Variovorax paradoxus: one gene and its partners. The protein of the gene in region 1 interacts with the protein of each later gene in a pairwise test. Links are inferred from orthologs where the notes say so. Each region holds a gene or a part of one and is shown on either strand. Other genes may lie near its edges.

What was found.
Region 2: the proteins of secA (region 1) and GOQ09_RS16035 interact in binary tests that used the Escherichia coli proteins (3 or more experiments, as listed by UniProt). The link is inferred for Variovorax paradoxus from one-to-one orthologs.
Region 3: the proteins of secA (region 1) and secG interact in binary tests that used the Escherichia coli proteins (3 or more experiments, as listed by UniProt). The link is inferred for Variovorax paradoxus from one-to-one orthologs.
Region 4: the proteins of secA (region 1) and secB interact in binary tests that used the Escherichia coli proteins (3 or more experiments, as listed by UniProt). The link is inferred for Variovorax paradoxus from one-to-one orthologs.

Annotation. Positions count from the first base shown.
Region 1 is NZ_CP046622.1:4,614,900-4,619,779, reverse strand. What follows is about bases 1,095-4,472. They hold secA (preprotein translocase subunit SecA), read left to right. Parts: upstream 1,095-1,479; coding sequence 1,480-4,272; downstream 4,273-4,472. Other genes in these bases: argJ (bifunctional glutamate N-acetyltransferase/amino-acid acetyltransferase ArgJ), read left to right, coding at 4,301-4,472; GOQ09_RS21580 (hypothetical protein), read right to left, coding at 1,095-1,289. In the rest of the region: GOQ09_RS21585 (Bug family tripartite tricarboxylate transporter substrate binding protein), read left to right, coding at 1-928; more of GOQ09_RS21580, read right to left, coding at 981-1,094; more of argJ, read left to right, coding at 4,473-4,880. UniProt on the Escherichia coli protein: Required for protein export, interacts with the SecYEG preprotein conducting channel.
Region 2 is NZ_CP046622.1:3,439,185-3,443,683, forward strand. The notes cover bases 1,052-4,048. They hold GOQ09_RS16035 (YbgC/FadM family acyl-CoA thioesterase), read left to right. Parts: upstream 1,052-2,319; coding sequence 2,320-2,778; downstream 2,779-4,048. Other genes in these bases: nusB (transcription antitermination factor NusB), read left to right, coding at 1,052-1,074; GOQ09_RS16030 (pyridoxal phosphate-dependent aminotransferase), read left to right, coding at 1,127-2,323; tolQ (protein TolQ), read left to right, coding at 2,775-3,497; GOQ09_RS16045 (ExbD/TolR family protein), read left to right, coding at 3,513-3,950. Also shown: ribBA (bifunctional 3,4-dihydroxy-2-butanone-4-phosphate synthase/GTP cyclohydrolase II), read left to right, coding at 1-67; ribH (6,7-dimethyl-8-ribityllumazine synthase), read left to right, coding at 74-541; more of nusB, read left to right, coding at 538-1,051.
Region 3 is NZ_CP046622.1:3,853,080-3,857,572, reverse strand. Bases 453-3,443 are described here. They hold secG (preprotein translocase subunit SecG), read left to right. Parts: upstream 453-1,730; coding sequence 1,731-2,156; downstream 2,157-3,443. Other genes in these bases: GOQ09_RS17925 (NADH-quinone oxidoreductase subunit C), read left to right, coding at 3,292-3,443; GOQ09_RS17930 (NuoB/complex I 20 kDa subunit family protein), read left to right, coding at 2,799-3,278; GOQ09_RS17935 (NADH-quinone oxidoreductase subunit A), read left to right, coding at 2,424-2,783; tpiA (triose-phosphate isomerase), read left to right, coding at 906-1,691; GOQ09_RS17955 (NAD(P)H-quinone oxidoreductase), read left to right, coding at 453-912. Outside these bases: more of GOQ09_RS17955, read left to right, coding at 1-452; more of GOQ09_RS17925, read left to right, coding at 3,444-3,903; GOQ09_RS17920 (NADH-quinone oxidoreductase subunit D), read left to right, coding at 3,905-4,493. UniProt on the Escherichia coli protein: Subunit of the protein translocation channel SecYEG. Overexpression of some hybrid proteins has been thought to jam the protein secretion apparatus resulting in cell death; while this may be true it also results in FtsH-mediated degradation of SecY.
Region 4 is NZ_CP046622.1:4,470,125-4,474,483, reverse strand. Bases 878-3,734 are described here. They hold secB (protein-export chaperone SecB), read left to right. Parts: upstream 878-2,002; coding sequence 2,003-2,467; downstream 2,468-3,734. Other genes in these bases: nadC (carboxylating nicotinate-nucleotide diphosphorylase), read left to right, coding at 3,565-3,734; GOQ09_RS20885 (NAD(P)H-dependent glycerol-3-phosphate dehydrogenase), read left to right, coding at 2,492-3,538; grxC (glutaredoxin 3), read left to right, coding at 1,614-1,874; GOQ09_RS20900 (rhodanese-like domain-containing protein), read left to right, coding at 1,173-1,592; gpmA (2,3-diphosphoglycerate-dependent phosphoglycerate mutase), read right to left, coding at 878-1,100. Also shown: GOQ09_RS20910 (S41 family peptidase), read right to left, coding at 1-252; more of gpmA, read right to left, coding at 357-877; more of nadC, read left to right, coding at 3,735-4,359. UniProt on the Escherichia coli protein: One of the proteins required for the normal export of some preproteins out of the cell cytoplasm. It is a molecular chaperone that binds to a subset of precursor proteins, maintaining them in a translocation-competent state.

The DNA of each region.
Region 1 (4,880 bases):
CACCACGGCGCAGCGCGCCTGGGCGGCCTTTCCCGACAAACCGATCAAGCTGATCGTGCCCTGGGCGGCGGGCGGTAGCACCGATGCCATTGCGCGCGCCATGGCGCAGCGCATGAGCCAGACGCTCGGCAGCTCGGTGATCGTCGACAACCGGCCTGGCGCCGCTGGCCAGATCGGCACCGAGGCGGCGGCCAAGGCCGCGCCCGACGGCTACACGCTGGCCATTGTCGAATTGCCGCACGCCATTGCGCCCGCGGTAACGGCGCGGCTGCCCTACGACCTGCTGCGCGACTTCACGCCGGTGACGATGATCGGCACCTCGCCCCTCGTCTTCTTTGCGGGCATGGACGACGACAGCCGGGATTTCAAGACTTTCGTCAAGACCGCCGGCACGCGCCCGATGCCACCGGCCATCGCCCACAGCGGCGCGGGCACGGTGAGCCACCTGGCGGCCGAACTGCTGGCGAACCGCACCAGGATCAAGTTCAACATGGTTCCCTACCGCGGATCGGCGCCGGCGCTCACCGATGTGGCGGCGGGCACGGTGGGCGGGCATTTCGCGACCCTGGCCAGCGGCTCCAGCCTGATGGGAGCCAACCGGATCCGTCCGCTACTGGTGACGAGCGCGCAACGCGTGAGCCTTCCGGGGCTGAAGGAGGTGCCTGCCCTGGCGGAGAGCGGGCTCAAGGGGCTCGAGATCGACCAGTGGTGGGCCCTGGTCGCGCCAGCCACCACGCCGCTGGAGGTGATCGAGCGGCTGCGGCGCGAAGCCATCGCGGCGCTGGACCATCCGGCGGTGAGGGAGCGCATGACGGCGCTGGGGGTGCAGCTGAAGGGTTCCACCACAGGCGAGCTGCGGGCCTTCATGCGCGCGGAGGCCGAGCGCTGGCAGAAGGTGGCGCACGACATCGGGCTTCAGCCGCAATAGATAGAGATTGGCCGGATCGGCGGCCCGGGGCCCGGCCGGCCGCCTTTTTCTTTCAGCGCCCGGATTGCACCTTGATCCGGATCGTGTTCACGTCCCAACCCCGGTTTCGCAGCCGGGTGACAAGCATGGGCGACAGCTGGCGCAACTTGGCGGCGGCGGCGCTGCCATTGACCAGCAGGCACCACACATCCCCTTCGGCCGGGCCGGCCTGCACGGCCGGGCGCATGGCCGGCGGAATCAATCCCTCGACCGCCCGCAGCCGGTCGCCAGAGTCGCGCGCGCGCGCAATCAGGCTTGCCAGGGTGGGCGAACCTTCGGCGGCCTGGTGCAGCGTGACGGGCGGGACGGAGCGGCGATTCATGGGTAATCCGAAGGGTGGAACAAGGCAGCTAAAATGCCCGGTTTGCCGACGCTTGCGCCGGCAGATCCGGTCTGAGCCGCTTGCTTTCGAGGCTTGCATTCGAAGAAGGCGCGCCCAACTGCTTTCACCATATCTTAGGGAATCCGGTCGCAGTGCCTGCCTGGTCAGGTGCACGCCCATCTCCACGCCAATGGCAACCAACTTCCTGACCCAGATTTTCGGCAGTCGCAACGACCGGCTCCTCAAGCAGTATCGCAAGACGGTGGAGCGCATCAATGCGCTGGAACCCGAATTCGAGAAGCTCACCGACGACGGGCTGCGCGCCAAGACCCAGGAATTCAAGGACCGCATCGCCAAGGGCGAAACCCTCGATGCCCTGCTGCCCGAAGCTTTTGCCACTGTTCGCGAAGGCTCCAAGCGCGTCATGAAGATGCGCCATTTCGACGTGCAGCTGCTCGGCGGCATGGCGCTCCACAACGGCAAGATCGCCGAAATGCGCACCGGCGAAGGCAAGACCCTGACCGCCACGCTGCCGGTGTACCTGAATGCCCTGTCGGGCCAGGGCGTGCACGTGGTCACGGTGAACGACTACCTCGCCAACCGCGACGCCCAATGGATGGGCCGCCTGTACAACTTCCTGGGTCTTACGGTGGGTATCAACCTGCCGCAGATGCCGCGCGAGGAAAAGCAGCAGGCCTACGCGAGCGACATCACGTACGGCACCAACAACGAATACGGCTTCGACTACCTGCGCGACAATATGGTGTACGAGCCGGGTGACCGGGTTCAGCGCACGCTGAACTACGCCATCGTCGACGAGGTGGACTCCATCCTGATCGACGAGGCCCGCACGCCGCTGATCATCAGCGGCCAGGCCGAAGACCACACCGAGCTCTACCTGGCCATCAACAAGGTGGTGCCGCTGCTGACCAAGCAGGAAGGCGAAGCCGATCCGCGCACGGGCGAGGGCGTCACGGTGCCGGGCGACTTCACGGTCGACGAGAAGACCCACCAGGTGTTCCTGACCGAAGACGGCCACGAGAAGGCCGAACAGCTGCTGAGCGAATTCAAGCTGCTGCCTGAAGGTGCCTCGCTCTACGATCCGGCGAACATCACGCTGATGCACCACCTGAACGCCGCGCTGCGCGCTCGGCACCTGTACCACCGCGACCAGCATTACGTGGTGCAGCAGGGCGAAGTGGTCATCGTCGACGAATTCACCGGCCGCCTGATGACGGGCCGCCGCTGGAGCGACGGCCTGCACCAGGCCGTGGAAGCCAAGGAAGGCGTGCAGATCCAGGCCGAGAACCAGACGCTTGCCTCGATCACCTTTCAGAACTACTTCCGCCTGTACAACAAGCTGGCCGGCATGACCGGCACGGCCGACACCGAGGCCTACGAGTTCCAGGAAATCTACGGTCTCGAGACCGTCATCATTCCGCCGAACCGCATCAGCAAGCGCGAGGACCAGCTCGACCGCGTCTACAAGACCACGCGCGAAAAGTACGAAGCAGCCATCCAGGACATTCGCGAGTGCTACGAGCGCGGCCAGCCGGTGCTGGTGGGCACCTCGTCGATCGAGAACTCCGAAATCATCGACGGCCTGCTCACCAAGGCAGGGCTGCCGCACCAGGTGCTGAACGCCAAGCAGCATGCGCGCGAAGCCGACATCGTGGCGCAGGCCGGCCGCACGAAGATGATCACCATCGCGACCAACATGGCGGGCCGCGGTACCGACATCGTGCTGGGCGGCAACATCGAGAAGATGATCGAGGCGGTCGAAAACGACGAGTCGCTCGACGAGGCCGCCAAGCAGGCCGAGGTGGCACGCATCCGCGCCGAGTGGACCAAGGACCATGAATTCGTCAAGTCGCTCGGCGGCTTGCGCATCATCGCGACCGAGCGCCATGAGTCGCGCCGCATCGACAACCAGCTGCGTGGCCGTTCGGGCCGCCAGGGCGACCCGGGCTCTTCGCGCTTCTACCTGAGCCTGGACGATCCGCTGATGCGCATCTTTGCGGGCGACCGCGTGAAGGCGATCATGGATCGCCTGAAGATGCCCGACGGCGAAGCCATCGAAGCGGGGATCGTCACGCGCAGCATCGAAAGCGCGCAGCGCAAGGTCGAGGCGCGCAATTTCGACATCCGCAAGCAGCTGCTCGAGTACGACGACGTGTCGAACGACCAGCGCAAGGTGATCTACCAGCAGCGCAACGACATCCTCGACGCGGCCGACCTCACGGCGCAGATCGCGGCGCTGCGCGAAGGCTGCTTCATCGATCTGGTGCGGCAGTACGTGCCGGCCGAATCGGTCGAGGAGCAGTGGGACCTGGCGGGCCTGGAGAAGACGCTCTTCAACGAGTGGGGCATCGACATGCCCCTGAAGAGCGAAGTCGAGGCCGCCGAGGCCGTGAGCGACGAAGATATCGTCGAAAAGGTGGTGAAGGCCGCCAACGACACCTTCGACGCCAAGGTGGCGCTGATCGGCCAGGAGAACTTCACCCAGTTCGAGCGCATGGTGCTGCTGCAGAGCATCGACACGCACTGGCGCGAGCACCTGGCTTCGCTCGACTACCTGCGCCAGGGCATCCACCTGCGCGGCTATGCGCAAAAGCAGCCCAAGCAGGAATACAAGCGCGAAGCCTTCGAGCTCTTCGGACAGCTGCTCGATTCGGTCAAGAACGAAGTCACGCGCCAGCTGATGACCGTGCGCGTGCAATCGGGCGAGCAGCTCGAGCAGGCGGCCGATGCGCTCGAGAGCCGCGGCGAAAACGTATCCAACATCACCTACAGCGCGCCGACCGAAACCGGCGAGGTAGAGGTTCGCCTCGACGAGGAAAACCAGCGCCGCATCGCGGCCGCCGGATTGGGACTTGGCACGCTCAGCGCAGAGGCGGCCGCCTTTGCGCGCGTGGGCCGCAACGACCCGTGCCCTTGCGGCAGTGGCAAGAAGTACAAGCAGTGCCACGGCAAGCTCAGCTGACCCAGAAAACTCCAGAAGAGAAACTCCCATGCCCGTGAACCTGTCCGCTCCTGATCCTGCCGCCTTGTTCGCGGTGCCTGGCGTCCGCATCGGCGTGGCCGAAGCGGGCGTGCGCAAGGCCAACCGCAAGGACCTGACCGTCGTGCTGATCGACGAAGGATCGGCGGTCGGCGGGGTGTTCACCCAGAATCGTTTCTGCGCGGCGCCGGTGCAGGTTTGCCGCGACCACCTGGCGGCCAGCTACGGCATTCGCGCGATGGTCATCAACACCGGCAACGCCAACGCCGGCACCGGCGAAGACGGCCTGATGCGCACGCGCTCCACCTGCATCGCGCTGGCGCGGCACCTGGAAATCGCACCCGAGCAGATCCTGCCGTTCTCCACCGGCGTGATCATGGAGCCGCTGCCGGTGGACCGCATCGAAGCTGGCCTGCCCGCCGCGCTGGCCGATGCTTCGGAGAACCACTGGGCGCGTGCGGCCGAAGGCATCATGACCACCGACACGATTCCCAAGGCGTTCAGCCAGCAGGCTCAGGTCGGCGGCGCCACTGTCACCATCACCGGCATCAGCAAGGGCGCGGGCATGATCCGCCCGAACATGGCGACCA
Region 2 (4,499 bases), 1.2 Mb from region 1 along the record:
CCGCCGCATGCCGAGCATGGCCGCAGGCTACGGCCTCGAAATTGCCGGCTACCTCACGAAAGACTGACAAGACATGCAAGGTGCAAACAAGGGAGCGGATGCAAAGCCGCTCGACGGAAAAGGGCTGCGCATCGGCATCGTCCAGGCACGCTTCAACGCCGACATCACGGACGCGCTGGCCGCGGCCTGCCTCGCCGAGCTCGAAAAGCTGGGCGTGGCGGCGGACGACATTCACCATGTGCAGGTCCCCGGCGCACTCGAAGTGCCCGTGGCCCTGCAGGCCATGGCCGTGCGCGGCGGCTACCACGCGCTCGTGGCGCTGGGCTGCATCATTCGCGGAGAAACCTACCACTTCGAACTGGTGGCCAACGAATCGGGCGCGAGCGTGAGCCGCATCGCGCTCGACCATCGCATTCCCATCGCCAACGCGATCCTCACGACCGAAAACATGGAGCAAGCCATTGCCCGCCAGACCGACAAGGGCCGCGATGCGGCCCAGGTGGCGGTCGAGATGGCGCAATTGCTGGCCTCCCTCAAATGACCGAAGACAACAACAAGACAGCAGGCGCCAAGCCGCGCCAGGCACGCACCGGCCTCACCAGCACGGGCGCACGCAAGGCTTCGGCCAAGTCGAATCGCAGCCGCGCGCGCGAATTTGCGCTGCAGGCGCTCTACCAGCATCTGGTGGGCCGCAACGACGCGGCTGCCATCGACCAGTTCACGCGCGACCTCGCGGGCTTCCACAAGGCCGACGCCGCGCATTACGACGCGCTGCTGCACGGTGCCATCGAAGGCGCTGAGCAGCTCGACGCGCTGATCCGCCCGCTGCTGGACCGCAAGTTCGAAGAGATATCGCCCATCGAGCACGCCGTGATGTGGATCGGCGTGTACGAGTTTCAGCACTGCCTGGACGTGCCATGGCGCGTGGTGCTCAACGAATGCATCGAGCTTGCCAAGGAATTCGGCGGCACGGACGGCCACAAGTATGTGAACGCCGTGCTCAACGGCCTGGCGCCGCAACTGCGCGCGGCCGAGGTGGAGGCCGATCGCACTTCCGGCAAGGCTAGAACGTGAGGAGCGCCGCCCGGCCGCCCGAAGGCGCGCAGCGCCGTAGCTTGGGGGTGCAATGAGAATCTCGGCGCGCGCACAGCGCATCGAACCGTTCTACGTGATGGAGGTTGCCAAGGCCGCCGGCGTGCTGGCGCGCGAGGTGGCCCATACCGACCGGCCGATGATCTTCCTGAACATCGGCGAGCCCGACTTCACCGCGCCGCCGCTGGTGCAGGAAGCCGCCGCACGCGCGGTGCGCGCCGGTGCCACGCAGTACACGCAGGCGACCGGACTCGACCATCTGCGCGAGCGCATCAGCGGCTGGTATGCGCAGCGCTTCGGCGTCGACGTGCCCGCACGCCGCATCGTGGTGACGGCCGGCGCATCGGCCGCGCTGCAATTGGCCTGCCTCGCGCTCATCGAATCGGGCGACGAGATCCTGCTGCCCGACCCGAGCTATCCCTGCAACCGCCATTTCGTGAGCGCCGCGGATGGCACCGCGGTGATGATCCCGACCACGGCCGACGAGCGCTTCCAGCTCACCGCCGCCAAGGTCGAAGCCGCGTGGACCGACAAGACGCGCGGCGTGCTGCTCGCCTCGCCTTCCAACCCCACGGGCACCTCGATTGCGTCCGACGAGCTGCGCCGCATCCACAACGTGGTGTCGCAGCGCGGCGGCATCACGCTGATCGACGAGATCTACCTCGGGCTTTCGCACGACGATGCCTTTGGGCAGACGGCCTTGGCCATCGACGACAACGTCATCAGCATCAACAGCTTCAGCAAATACTTCAACATGACCGGCTGGCGCCTTGGCTGGCTGGTGGTGCCCGAAGCGCTGGTGCCCGTGGTCGAGCGGCTGGCGCAAAACCTCTTCATCTGCCCCAGCACCGTGTCGCAATACGCGGCGCTGGCCTGCTTCGAGGATGCGAGCATTGCCGAATACGAACGCCGCCGCGCCGAGTTCAAGGCGCGCCGCGACTGGTTCATTCCGCAGCTCAATGCGCTGGGCCTCAACGTGCCCGTGGTGCCCGACGGCGCCTTCTATGCCTGGGCCGACTGCACCAGCGTGGCCGAGAAGCTCGGCATTTCGGGCAGCTGGGATTTCGCCTTCGAAACCATGAAGCGCGCCCACGTGGCCGTGACCCCGGGGCGCGATTTCGGCACCGCCGAAACCGGCAAGTTCGTGCGCTTTTCCACCGCCAGCTCGATGGCCCATCTCGAGGAATCCATCGAACGCCTGCGGGCCATGATCGCGAACCCGGCCCCATGAGCTACGCGTTTCCCATCCGCGTGTACTGGGAGGACACCGATGCCGGCGGCATCGTGTTCTACGCCAACTACCTCAAGTTCATGGAGCGCGGGCGCACCGAATGGCTGCGCTCGCTGGGCGTGGAGCAGCGAAAGCTGCGCGAGGAAACCGGTGGCCAGTTCGTGGTGAGCGAAACGCAGCTCAAATACCATCGCCCCTCCCGCCTCGACGACGAACTGCTGGTTACAGCCGATCTCCGACAAATGGGTACGGCGTCGTTGATAATCGGTCAGCAGGTGCTATCAAAAACAGAGCAAGAACGAACAGGCGCCCCGGCGCCCGTCCTTCTGTGCGAAGGCACCATCCGCATCGGCTGGGTGGACGCCACCACATTGCGCCCCGCGCGCATACCGACCCAAGTTTCGGGAACCCTCGAGCGCTCCGGCGGCTCCATGACTCAACCTTTCAAGCCATGAACCAAGACCTCTCGATCATCAATCTCCTCCTCCACGCGAGCTTCGTGGTCCAACTGGTCGTGCTGCTGCTCGTGATCGTCTCGATTGCGAGCTGGGCCGCGATCATCCGCAAATACTTTGCGCTGCGCCGCATGCGCGCGCTGAACGACGACTTCGAACGCGAGTTCTGGTCGGGCACCAGCCTGAACGAACTGTTCGCATCGGCCGCGCAAAACGCCAAGTTCGCCGGGCCCATGGAGCGCATCTTCGCTTCGGGCATGCGCGAATACCAGAAGCTGCGCGAACGCCACGTGAGCGACGCCAGCACGCTGCTGGACGGCGCCCGCCGCGCCATGCGCGCGAGCTTCCAGCGCGAACTCGATGCGGCCGAGCAGAACCTGTCGTTCCTGGCCACCGTGGGCTCGGTATCGCCGTATGTCGGCCTCTTCGGCACGGTCTGGGGCATCATGCATGCCTTCACCGGCCTGGCCGCGCTCGCTCAGGTAACGCTGGCCACCGTGGCGCCCGGCATCGCCGAAGCACTGGTGGCCACGGCCATCGGCCTATTCGCCGCCATTCCCGCGGTGGTGGGCTACAACCGCTTCGCGCGCGAGATCGACAAGATCGCCATCGCGCTCGAAACCTATATCGAGGAGTTCTCGAACATCCTGCAGCGCAATCTCTCGGCCCACCCGGCCGCGAGCGCGACGGCAGCTTCGGCGACTCCGGGCAACCGCTGAACGGAGGCCGAGCGCATGCCCGCCGTTTCATCCCGAGGCCGAGGCCGCCGCACGATCAACGAGATCAACATGGTCCCGTTCATCGACGTGATGCTGGTGCTGCTGATCATCTTCATGGTCACCGCGCCGCTCATCACGCCGAGCGTGATCAACCTGCCCTCGGTAGACCGTGCCAACAAGCAACCCGACAAGCCCATCGAGATCGTCATCAAGAGCGACGACGAAGTGCAGATCAAGAAAGACCCGTCCACCGGCAGCGGCGGCGCGTCGATTCCCATGACCCAGATCGGCTCCGCGGCCAAGACCGCCCAGGGCGGCGACGACCAGCGCCCCGTGGTCATCAGCGCCGACAAGTCCGTCAAGTACGAAACCGTCGTGAAGGCGATGAACCAGCTCAAGCGCAGCGGCATCGAGCGCGTGGGCCTGTCCGTCACCACCACGGGCGGCAAATAAGGCATGTCGCTCGCCCTGGATCGCCCCGAGTTCGCACCACCGCCGCAGCGCGGCACGCCGCGCGCGGTGCTGCTCGCATTGGTCGCGCATGCGCTCCTGATCGCGGCGCTGACGTGGGGAGTGCGCTGGCGCAGCGACCCCGACGAAGGCGCGGTCGATGCGGAGCTGTGGTCTTCCACGGTGCAGCAGGCCGCGCCGCGCCTGTCCGCACCGCAAGCGCCCACGCCCGCTCCCGCACCACCGCCGCCCGCTCCCCCCGCCGCCGCCTCCTCCACCCCAGGTGAAGGCTCCCGAACCCGCACCGCCGCCGCGCGCGCCGGACATCGCACTCGAACGCGAGAAGAAGCTCAAGGAAGAAAAAGAGCAGAAAGAGCGCGAGCTGGAGCGCCAGCAACAGCAGCGCAAGAAAGAGCTCGAAGCCAAGCAGCGCGCGGAAGACGAAGCCGAGCGCAAGAAGGCCCAGCAGCAAAAGCTCGCCGAGCAGCAGAAGAAGCAGCAGGAAGTCGAGGCCAAGCAGGCCGAAGCGAAGAAACAGCAGCAGGAAGCGGC
Region 3 (4,493 bases), 760 kb from region 1 along the record:
TTGCTGATCCGCGTTGCAGCGAGCGGCGTGAACCGTCCGGACGTTTTGCAGCGCAAGGGCCACTACCCGGTGCCGCCGGGCGCTTCCGACCTGCCGGGCCTCGAAGTGGCCGGCGAGATCGTGTCGGGCGATGCCGCGGCCCTGGCCGAGGCGGGCTTCAAGATCGGCGACCGCGTCTGTGCGCTGATTGCCGGCGGCGGCTATGCCGAGCTGTGCGTGGCGCCTGTGGCGCAATGCCTTCCGGTGCCCAAGGGCTGGAGCGACACCGAAGCGGCTTCGCTGCCCGAGACGTTCTTCACCGTGTGGAGCAACGTGTTCGAACGGGGCGGCCTGCAAAAGGGCGAAACCCTTTTGATCCAGGGCGGCTCGAGCGGCATCGGCGTGACGGCAATCCAGATTGCCAAGGCGCTCGGTGCGACGGTGATCGTCACGGCCGGCAGCGACGACAAGTGCGAAGCCTGCAAGAAGCTGGGCGCGGACCACGCCATCAACTACCGCACGAGCGATTTCGCCGAAGAGGCGAAAAAGCTCACCGGCGGCAAAGGCGTGGACGTGATCCTCGACATGGTTGCGGGCGACTACGTGGCGCGCGAGATCGAATGCATGGCCGAAGACGGCCGGCTGGTGATCATCGCAGTGCAGGGCGGGGTCAAGAGCGACTTCAATGCGGGCCTGGTGCTGCGCAAGCGGCTGGTGATCACCGGCTCGACGCTGCGTCCGCGGCCCGTGGCGTTCAAGGGCGCCATTGCCAAGGCGCTGCGCGAGAAGGTCTGGCCGCTGCTCGAAAGCGGCGCGATCAAGCCGGTGATCCACAGCACCTTTGCCGCGGGCGGCGAACCCAGCGGTGCGGCGCAGGCGCATGCGCTGATGGAATCCAACCAGCACATCGGCAAGATCGTGCTGACATGGTGACGGGCAACAACACGATGACCACCAAGAAGAAGCTGATCGCCGGCAACTGGAAGATGAACGGCAGCCTGGCTGCCAACGAGGCGCTGGTGAAGGCCCTGCTGCAGGGCCTGGCCGCTGCGCCGGCCAGTTGCGATGTCGCGCTTTGCGCACCGGCTCCGTATTTCGCCCAGCTGCAATCGCTGCTTGCGGGTTCGAAGGCCATTGCACTTGGCGCGCAGGACATCTCGGCGCACCCGCAAGGTGCGTTCACCGGCGAGCAGTCGGCGGCCATGCTGAAGGAATTCGGCGTGCGTTATGCCATCGTCGGTCATTCGGAGCGTCGCCAGTACCACGGCGAAACCGACGAAGCGGTGGCAGCCAAGACGGCGGCTGCGCTCGCGAACGGCATCACGCCGATCGTCTGCGTGGGCGAAACGCTGGCCGAGCGCGAAGCCGGGCATACCGAAGAAGTGGTCAAGCGCCAGTTGGCCGCGGTGATCCATGTCAATGGCCACTGCATCAGCGAAATCGTCGTGGCCTATGAGCCCGTCTGGGCCATCGGCACCGGCAAGACGGCCACGCCCGAGCAGGCGCAGGCGGTGCACGCCGTGCTGCGTGCGCAACTGCACCATGCCGCCAGCGAACACGCGGCCGGTATCTGCATCCTTTACGGCGGCAGCATGAACGCGGGCAACGCCGCCCAGCTGCTGGCGCAGCCCGACATCGACGGCGGCCTGATCGGCGGCGCTTCGCTCAAGGCTGCCGACTTTTTGCAGATCATTTCCGCTGCCGCTCGCTGAACGCGAGGGGCGGCTGACATCAATTAGGAGTAAGAACGAATGAATGTGGTCCTCAATCTCTTGGTCGGCGTGCAGATGCTGTCGGCCCTTGCAATGATCGGGCTGATCCTGATCCAGCACGGCAAGGGCGCCGACATGGGCGCGGCCTTCGGCAGCGGCAGCGCCGGCAGCCTGTTCGGCGCGAGCGGCAGCGCGAATTTCCTCTCGCGCACCACGGCTGTTCTTGCAGCGGTATTCTTTGCATGCACGCTGCTGCTGGCCTACTTCAGCCACGCACGGCCCGTGGGCGGTGGCAGCCTGCTGGAGCGCGCAGCCGTTGGTGCGCCCGCCACGCCTGCTTCCGCTCCCGCAGGGCAAATTCCCGGTCAGATTCCCTCGGGTACCTCGGGCGCTGCGCCGGCCAACGCGCCTGCCTCGGCTCCCGCCGCGCCTGTTTCGGGCCCGGGCCAGATCCCGAACAAATAATCAAGTTGTTTTCATGGAGTCGCCAGTGAGAAACTGCTCCATTTCAGGGTAAACTCTAAAGCTGTTCGGAAAGCCAAACACCTTCACAGGTACCTCATGCCATCCGAACAAAAAACCGCGGTCGTGGTGAAATTGGTAGACACGCTATCTTGAGGGGGTAGTGGCGAAAGCTGTGCGAGTTCGAGTCTCGCCGACCGCACCAAATCTCACCGGCAGAAAACCTCATCCAGAGCGTTTCTGCCGGTGGCAAGCGGTGAAAATCTCCCGATGAACCTCGATTCCTATCTCCCCGTCCTTTTGTTTATTTTGGTCGGTGTCGGTGTAGGTGTCGCACCGCAAGTCATCGGCTACATCCTGGGTCCCAATCGGCCCGACGCAGCGAAGAACGCTCCCTACGAGTGTGGCTTCGAGGCCTTCGAGGATGCGCGCATGAAATTCGACGTGCGCTATTACCTCGTCGCCATTCTCTTCATCCTGTTCGATCTCGAGATTGCCTTTCTCTTTCCGTGGGCCATTGCGCTCAAGGAAATCGGCGCCGTCGGCTTCTGGGCCATGATGATCTTTCTCGCCATCCTCGTCGTGGGCTTTGCCTACGAGTGGAAAAAAGGCGCGCTCGACTGGGAATGACAAGGAATCATCAAAATGGCCATTGAAGGCGTAATGAAGGAAGGCTTCGTCACCACCACCTACGACTCGGTGGTGAACTGGGCGAAGACCGGATCACTCTGGCCGATGACTTTCGGTCTGGCTTGCTGTGCCGTCGAAATGATGCACGCGGGCGCGGCCCGCTACGACATCGACCGTTTCGGCATGCTGTTTCGGCCCAGCCCCCGCCAGTCCGATCTGATGATCGTGGCCGGCACGCTGTGCAACAAGATGGCGCCCGCTCTGCGCAAGGTCTACGACCAGATGCCCGAGCCGCGCTGGGTTCTTTCCATGGGCTCCTGTGCCAACGGCGGCGGCTACTACCACTACAGCTATTCGGTGGTGCGCGGCTGCGACCGTATCGTGCCGGTGGACGTCTATGTGCCGGGTTGCCCGCCCACCGCCGAGGCCTTGCTCTACGGCGTGATCCAGCTGCAGCAGAAGATTCGCCGCACCAACACCATTGCCCGCGCCTGAGAGACTGCCGACGATGACCGACTTTGCAATATCGCCGGAGGTGCTGCGCGCCACCATCGCCGAGACCCTCGGCGCCAAGGCCAGGAGCGTGACGATCGCGCTGGGCGAGGTGACCGTGGTCGTCGGCGCTGCCGACTACATCGAAGCCGCCACGCTGCTGCGCGATGCGCCCGGCTGCCGCTTCGAGCAGCTGATCGACCTCTGCGGCATGGACTATTCAGACTACCGCGAAGGCGAGTGGCAGGGCGAGCGCTATTGCGTCGTCACGCACCTGCTTTCGGTGAGCCTCAACCAGCGCGTGCGCCTCAAGGTGTTTGCACCGAACGAAGACCTGCCCGTAGTCGATTCGCTTCAGCCCGTCTGGAATGCCGCCACGTGGTTCGAGCGCGAGGCCTTCGACCTCTACGGCATCGTGTTCGAGGGGCATGACGACCTGCGGCGCATCCTTACCGACTACGGTTTCATCGGCCATCCGTTCCGGAAGGACTTCCCGGTGTCGGGGCACGTCGAAATGCGTTACGACGAAGAGCAGAAGCGCGTCATCTACCAGCCGGTCTCCATCGAGCCGCGGGAAATCACGCCGCGCGTGATTCGCGAAGACAACTACGGCAGCGGTTTGCACTGATATGGCCGAAATCAAGAACTACACACTCAACTTCGGTCCCCAGCATCCTGCAGCGCACGGCGTGCTGCGCCTGGTGCTCGAGCTCGACGGCGAAGTGATCCAGCGTGCCGATCCGCACATCGGCCTGTTGCACCGCGCAACCGAAAAGCTCGCTGAATCGCGCACCTTCATCCAGTCGCTGCCGTACATGGATCGCCTCGACTACGTGTCGATGATGTCCAACGAGCACGCCTACTGCCTGGCCATCGAGCGGATGATGGGCCTCGAAGTGCCGATCCGCGCGCAGTACATCCGCGTGATGTTCGCCGAGATCACCCGCCTGCTGAACCACCTCCTATGGCTCGGTGCGCACGGTCTCGACTGCGGCGCGATGAACATGCTCATCTATTGCTTCCGCGAGCGTGAAGACCTGTTCGACATGTACGAAGCCGTTTCCGGCGCGCGCATGCATGCGGCGTACTTCCGTCCGGGCGGCGTGTATCGCGACCTGCCGGATGCCATGCCGCAGTACAAGGTCAGCAAGATCAAGAATGCGAAGGCCATCGAGAAGCTCAACGAGAACCGCCAGGGCTCGCTGCTCGACTTCATCG
Region 4 (4,359 bases), 140 kb from region 1 along the record:
GTCGAAGTACTGGGAATGCGGGTCGAGGCCGGCGACCATGCCGGAAATGGCGTCGGAAATGAGCTTCTTCTCATCGACGGGTTCGACATAGTCGCTCTTGACCATGCCGAAAACGGCTGCGAGTTGCTGCAATTCCTCGAGGGGGAGCGGCGCGAGCGAGCCGCGTGCGACCGTCTGCAATGAGACGGTGGTCAAGACGCCGGCAACGGCGCCGGCGGCGACCCAGCCGGTAATCTTCAATTTGTGGCCCATCATGAGTGATTGTCCTTGTCGGCTGTCGAACCAATATACACAGCTTGGAAGCAAATTGCCTGCCGGGGTTCCACGGGGGAGCGCCGCCGAGGGGTTTTAATTCTTCAGGCCTTGCCTTGCGAGGCCACCGCTGCTGCAGCCTTTTCGGCGGCCGCGGCGTCGCCCAGGTAGTAGTGCCGCAGCGGCTTGAGATCGTCGTCCAGTTCGTAGACCAGCGGAATGCCGTTGGGAATATTCAGGCCGACGATGGCGTCGTCCGAAATACCGTCGAGGTACTTGACCAGCGCCCGGATCGAGTTGCCGTGCGCGGCCACCACCAGGCGGCGACCGGTGCGGATGGCTGGCGCCATCGATTCGTTCCAGAACGGCAGCACGCGCGCCACGGTGTCTTTCAGGCACTCGGTCAGCGGAATCTGCTCGGGCGAGAGCTTGGCGTAGCGCACGTCGCTGCGTTCGCTGCGCGGATCGTCGGCCTCCAGGGCTGGCGGCGGGGTGCCGTAGCTGCGGCGCCAGACCAGCACCTGCTCATCGCCGTATTTCTTGGCGGTTTCGGCCTTGTTCAGGCCCTGCAGGGCGCCGTAGTGGCGCTCGTTCAGGCGCCAGGAGTGCACCACGGGCAGCCAGGTGCGGTCGAGTTCGTCGAGGGTGTGCCAGAGCGTGCGGGTGGCGCGCTTGAGCACGCTGGTGTAGGCCACGTCGAAGTCATAGCCCTCGGCCTTGAGCAGCCGGCCGGCCTGCTTGGCCTGCTCGATGCCGGTTTCGGTCAGGTCGACGTCGGTCCAGCCGGTGAAGCGGTTTTCGAGATTCCAGGTCGATTCGCCGTGGCGGATCAGTACCAGTTTGTGCATGTGGGAGGCCTTTGGCAGCGCTTGGGAAAACCAGCATTCTAAAATCCCGGGTTTGCCATCCAAGGAACCCCCGTGAAATTGATCGAATTCGTCACCGCAAACTGGATGCTGATCCTGATCGCACTCAGCTCGGGTGGCATGCTGGCCTGGCCGCTGATTCGCGGCGGCGCCGGTGGCGGCACCCTCACGGCACAGGCGGCGGTGCACCTCATCAACCGCGAGCGCGCGGTGCTGGTCGACGTGCGCGATCCCGAAGAGTTCGCCACCGGCCACATGATCGGCGCCAAGAACGTGCCGCTGAACCTGCTGGAAGAAAAGCTGACCGGCGCGGTCAAGAACAAGAACGTGCCGCTGCTCTTGGTGTGCGCCACCGGCGCCCGCGCCCAGCGCGCCGTGGCCATGGCCAAGAAACTCGGTTACGAGCAGGCCCAAGCCGTCTCCGGCGGCCTCAAGGCTTGGAAAGAGGCTAACCTGCCGGTTGAAAAAGCCTAAAGTCTTCCCAAGGTACAGCGTATGCAAGCCGTAAAGATGTACACCACCGCGTTCTGCCCGTACTGTGTTCGTGCGAAGCAGATCCTCAAATCCAAGGGTGTCGACGAGATCGAAGAAATTCGCATCGACACCGATCCCGAGGCCCGCAGCACCATGATGGAAATCACCCAGCGCCGCACGGTGCCGCAGATTTTCATCGGCGACACCCACGTGGGCGGCTGCGACGACCTGATGGCGCTCGACAGCCGCGGCGGTTTGGTGCCCCTGCTGCAAGCCGCCTGAAAACGAATCAGCCGGGTGTCACGGAAGCGGTTCCGGGCGCCGGGCGATAATCGCCTGCTCATTCATCTGCAGCCCGCTGCGGGAACCTCTCCCCGGCGGGCATTGTTTTGATTCTCGAAAGTTCAGCCATGGCCGACCAGCAAGCCCAAGATCCCGTTTTCCAGATCCAGCGCGTCTACCTCAAGGACCTGTCGCTCGAACAGCCCAATTCGCCCGGCATCCTGCTCGAACAAGAGCAGCCAACCGTCGACATCCAGCTCGGCGTGGACGCCCAGCCCGTGGCTGAAGGCATCTTCGAGATCACCGTGTCGGCCACCGTGCAGACCAAGATCCAGGACAAGACCGTGTTCCTGGTCGAAGCCAAGCAAGCCGGCATCTTCGAGATCCGCAACCTGCCCGAAGACCAGATGGGCCCGATCCTCGGCATTGCCTGCCCGCAGATCGTCTACCCGTACCTCCGCGGCAACGTGGCCGACGTGATCCAGCGCGGCGGCTTCCCGCCCGTGCACCTGGCGGAAATCAACTTCCAGGCCATGTACGAGCAGCAGCAGGCACAGGCCGCTGGTCAGCCCGCCCCGACCCTCGCACAGTAAACCGGCACAACGCCGCCAACGCCGGTGAAGATCTGCGTTCATGGCGCCGGTGCCTGGGGCACGGCAGTGGCCGTCAATGCGGCCCTCAACACCGCCGTTGGCCACGAGGTCACGCTCTGGGCGCGCGATGCCGCCCAGGCCGACGCCATTTCAAAGGCGCGCGAAAACACCCGCTACCTTCCGGGGCTGGCCTTGCCGGCCTCGCTCGCGGTGCGGGCCGGCGAAATCGGCCAGGCGCATGCTGGCGCCGACTTGGTCATCGTGGCCACGCCCATGGCGGCCCTGCGTGAACAGCTCATTGCGCTGCGCGGCTGCATCGCGCCGGTCGCGTGGCTGTGCAAGGGCGTGGAGCCTGCGCTCGACCCTTCTTCTCCCACCTCCTTCGGCCTGCTCGCCCACGAGATCTGGGCGCAGGTTGCTCCAGATTTGATAGCGGGCGTGCTCAGCGGACCGAGCTTCGCGCAAGAAGTGGCCGAAGGCCGCCCCACGGCGCTGGTGGCCGCGAGCCCGCATGCCGTGGTGCGCGATGCGCTGGTCGAGGCGTTCCACGGCCCGGCGCTGCGCGTCTATGCCAATGAGGACATCGTCGGCGTCGAGGTGGGCGGCGCGGTCAAGAACGTGCTGGCCATTGCCACCGGGCTGTGCGACGGCCTGGCACTGGGGCTCAATGCGCGCGCCGCGCTCATCACGCGCGGCCTGGCCGAAATGACCCGCTTCGGGCTGGCGCTCGGCGCGCGGGCCGAGACTTTCATGGGCCTTTCAGGCCTTGGCGACCTGGTGCTGACCGCGACCGGCGACCTGTCGCGCAACCGCAAGGTGGGCCTGCTGCTGGCGCAAGGGCAAACCTTGGCGCAGGCCGTGGCCTCGCTCGGCCACGTGGCCGAAGGCGTGTATTGCGCGCGCACCGTGGTGCAGCGTGCGCGGGGCCTGGGGGTGGAAATGCCCATCGCCGAAGGCGTGGTTGCGCTGCTCGATGGCCGGGTGAGCCCGCAGGAAGCCGTCGCCTCGCTCACCGGCCGCGATCCGGTGCCTGAAACCGTCCGGACCCCCGGGTCCCGCGGTTCACCCTGACAAGACTGAAGAGACAAAAAAGAGCCATGAGCCCTCGCTTTGATTTTTCGGCGCCGGCCTTGGCCGCGCTGGCCCAGGCCGACGCCGCCCGCGCCTTGCAGGAAGACGTGGCCAACGGTGATCTGACCGCCTCGCTGGTCGACCCGGGCCGCAGGGCCCGCGCCCGCGTGCTGGCGCGCGAATCGGCCGTGCTGTGCGGTGCACCCTGGGTCGAAGCCACGGTACGGCAACTCGATCCGCAAGCCCGCATCGAGTGGCTGTGCGCCGAGGGCGAGCTCTGCGCGGCTGACCAGACGGTGCTCGAGATCGAAGGCTCGGCCCGCGCACTGCTGACGGCCGAGCGCACCGCGCTCAACTTTCTTCAGCTGCTGAGTGCGGTCGCCACCAAGACGGCGCTGTATGCCGACGCCGTTCGCGGCACGCGCGCAAGCATCGTCGACACCCGCAAGACCCTGCCGGGCCTGCGCCTGGCGCAGAAATACGCGGTGCGCACCGGCGGCGGCGTGAACCACCGCATCGGTCTTTACGACGCGGTGCTCATCAAGGAAAACCACATTGCGGCGGCCGGCGGCGTGGCTGCGGCGCTGCGTGCGGTGGCACCTGTGGCCGATCGCGCTGCGTTCGTCGAAGTCGAGGTCGAAACGCTGGCGCAGCTGCGTGAGGCCTTGGACGCAGGCGCGCGCATGGTGCTGCTCGACAACATGGACCTGCCCACGCTGCGCGAAGCCGTTCGCATCAACGACGCGGCCGGCGACGCACGCAAGGCGGTGCTCGAAATATCGGGTGGCGTCACGCTCGAAGGCCTGCGCACATTGGCCGAA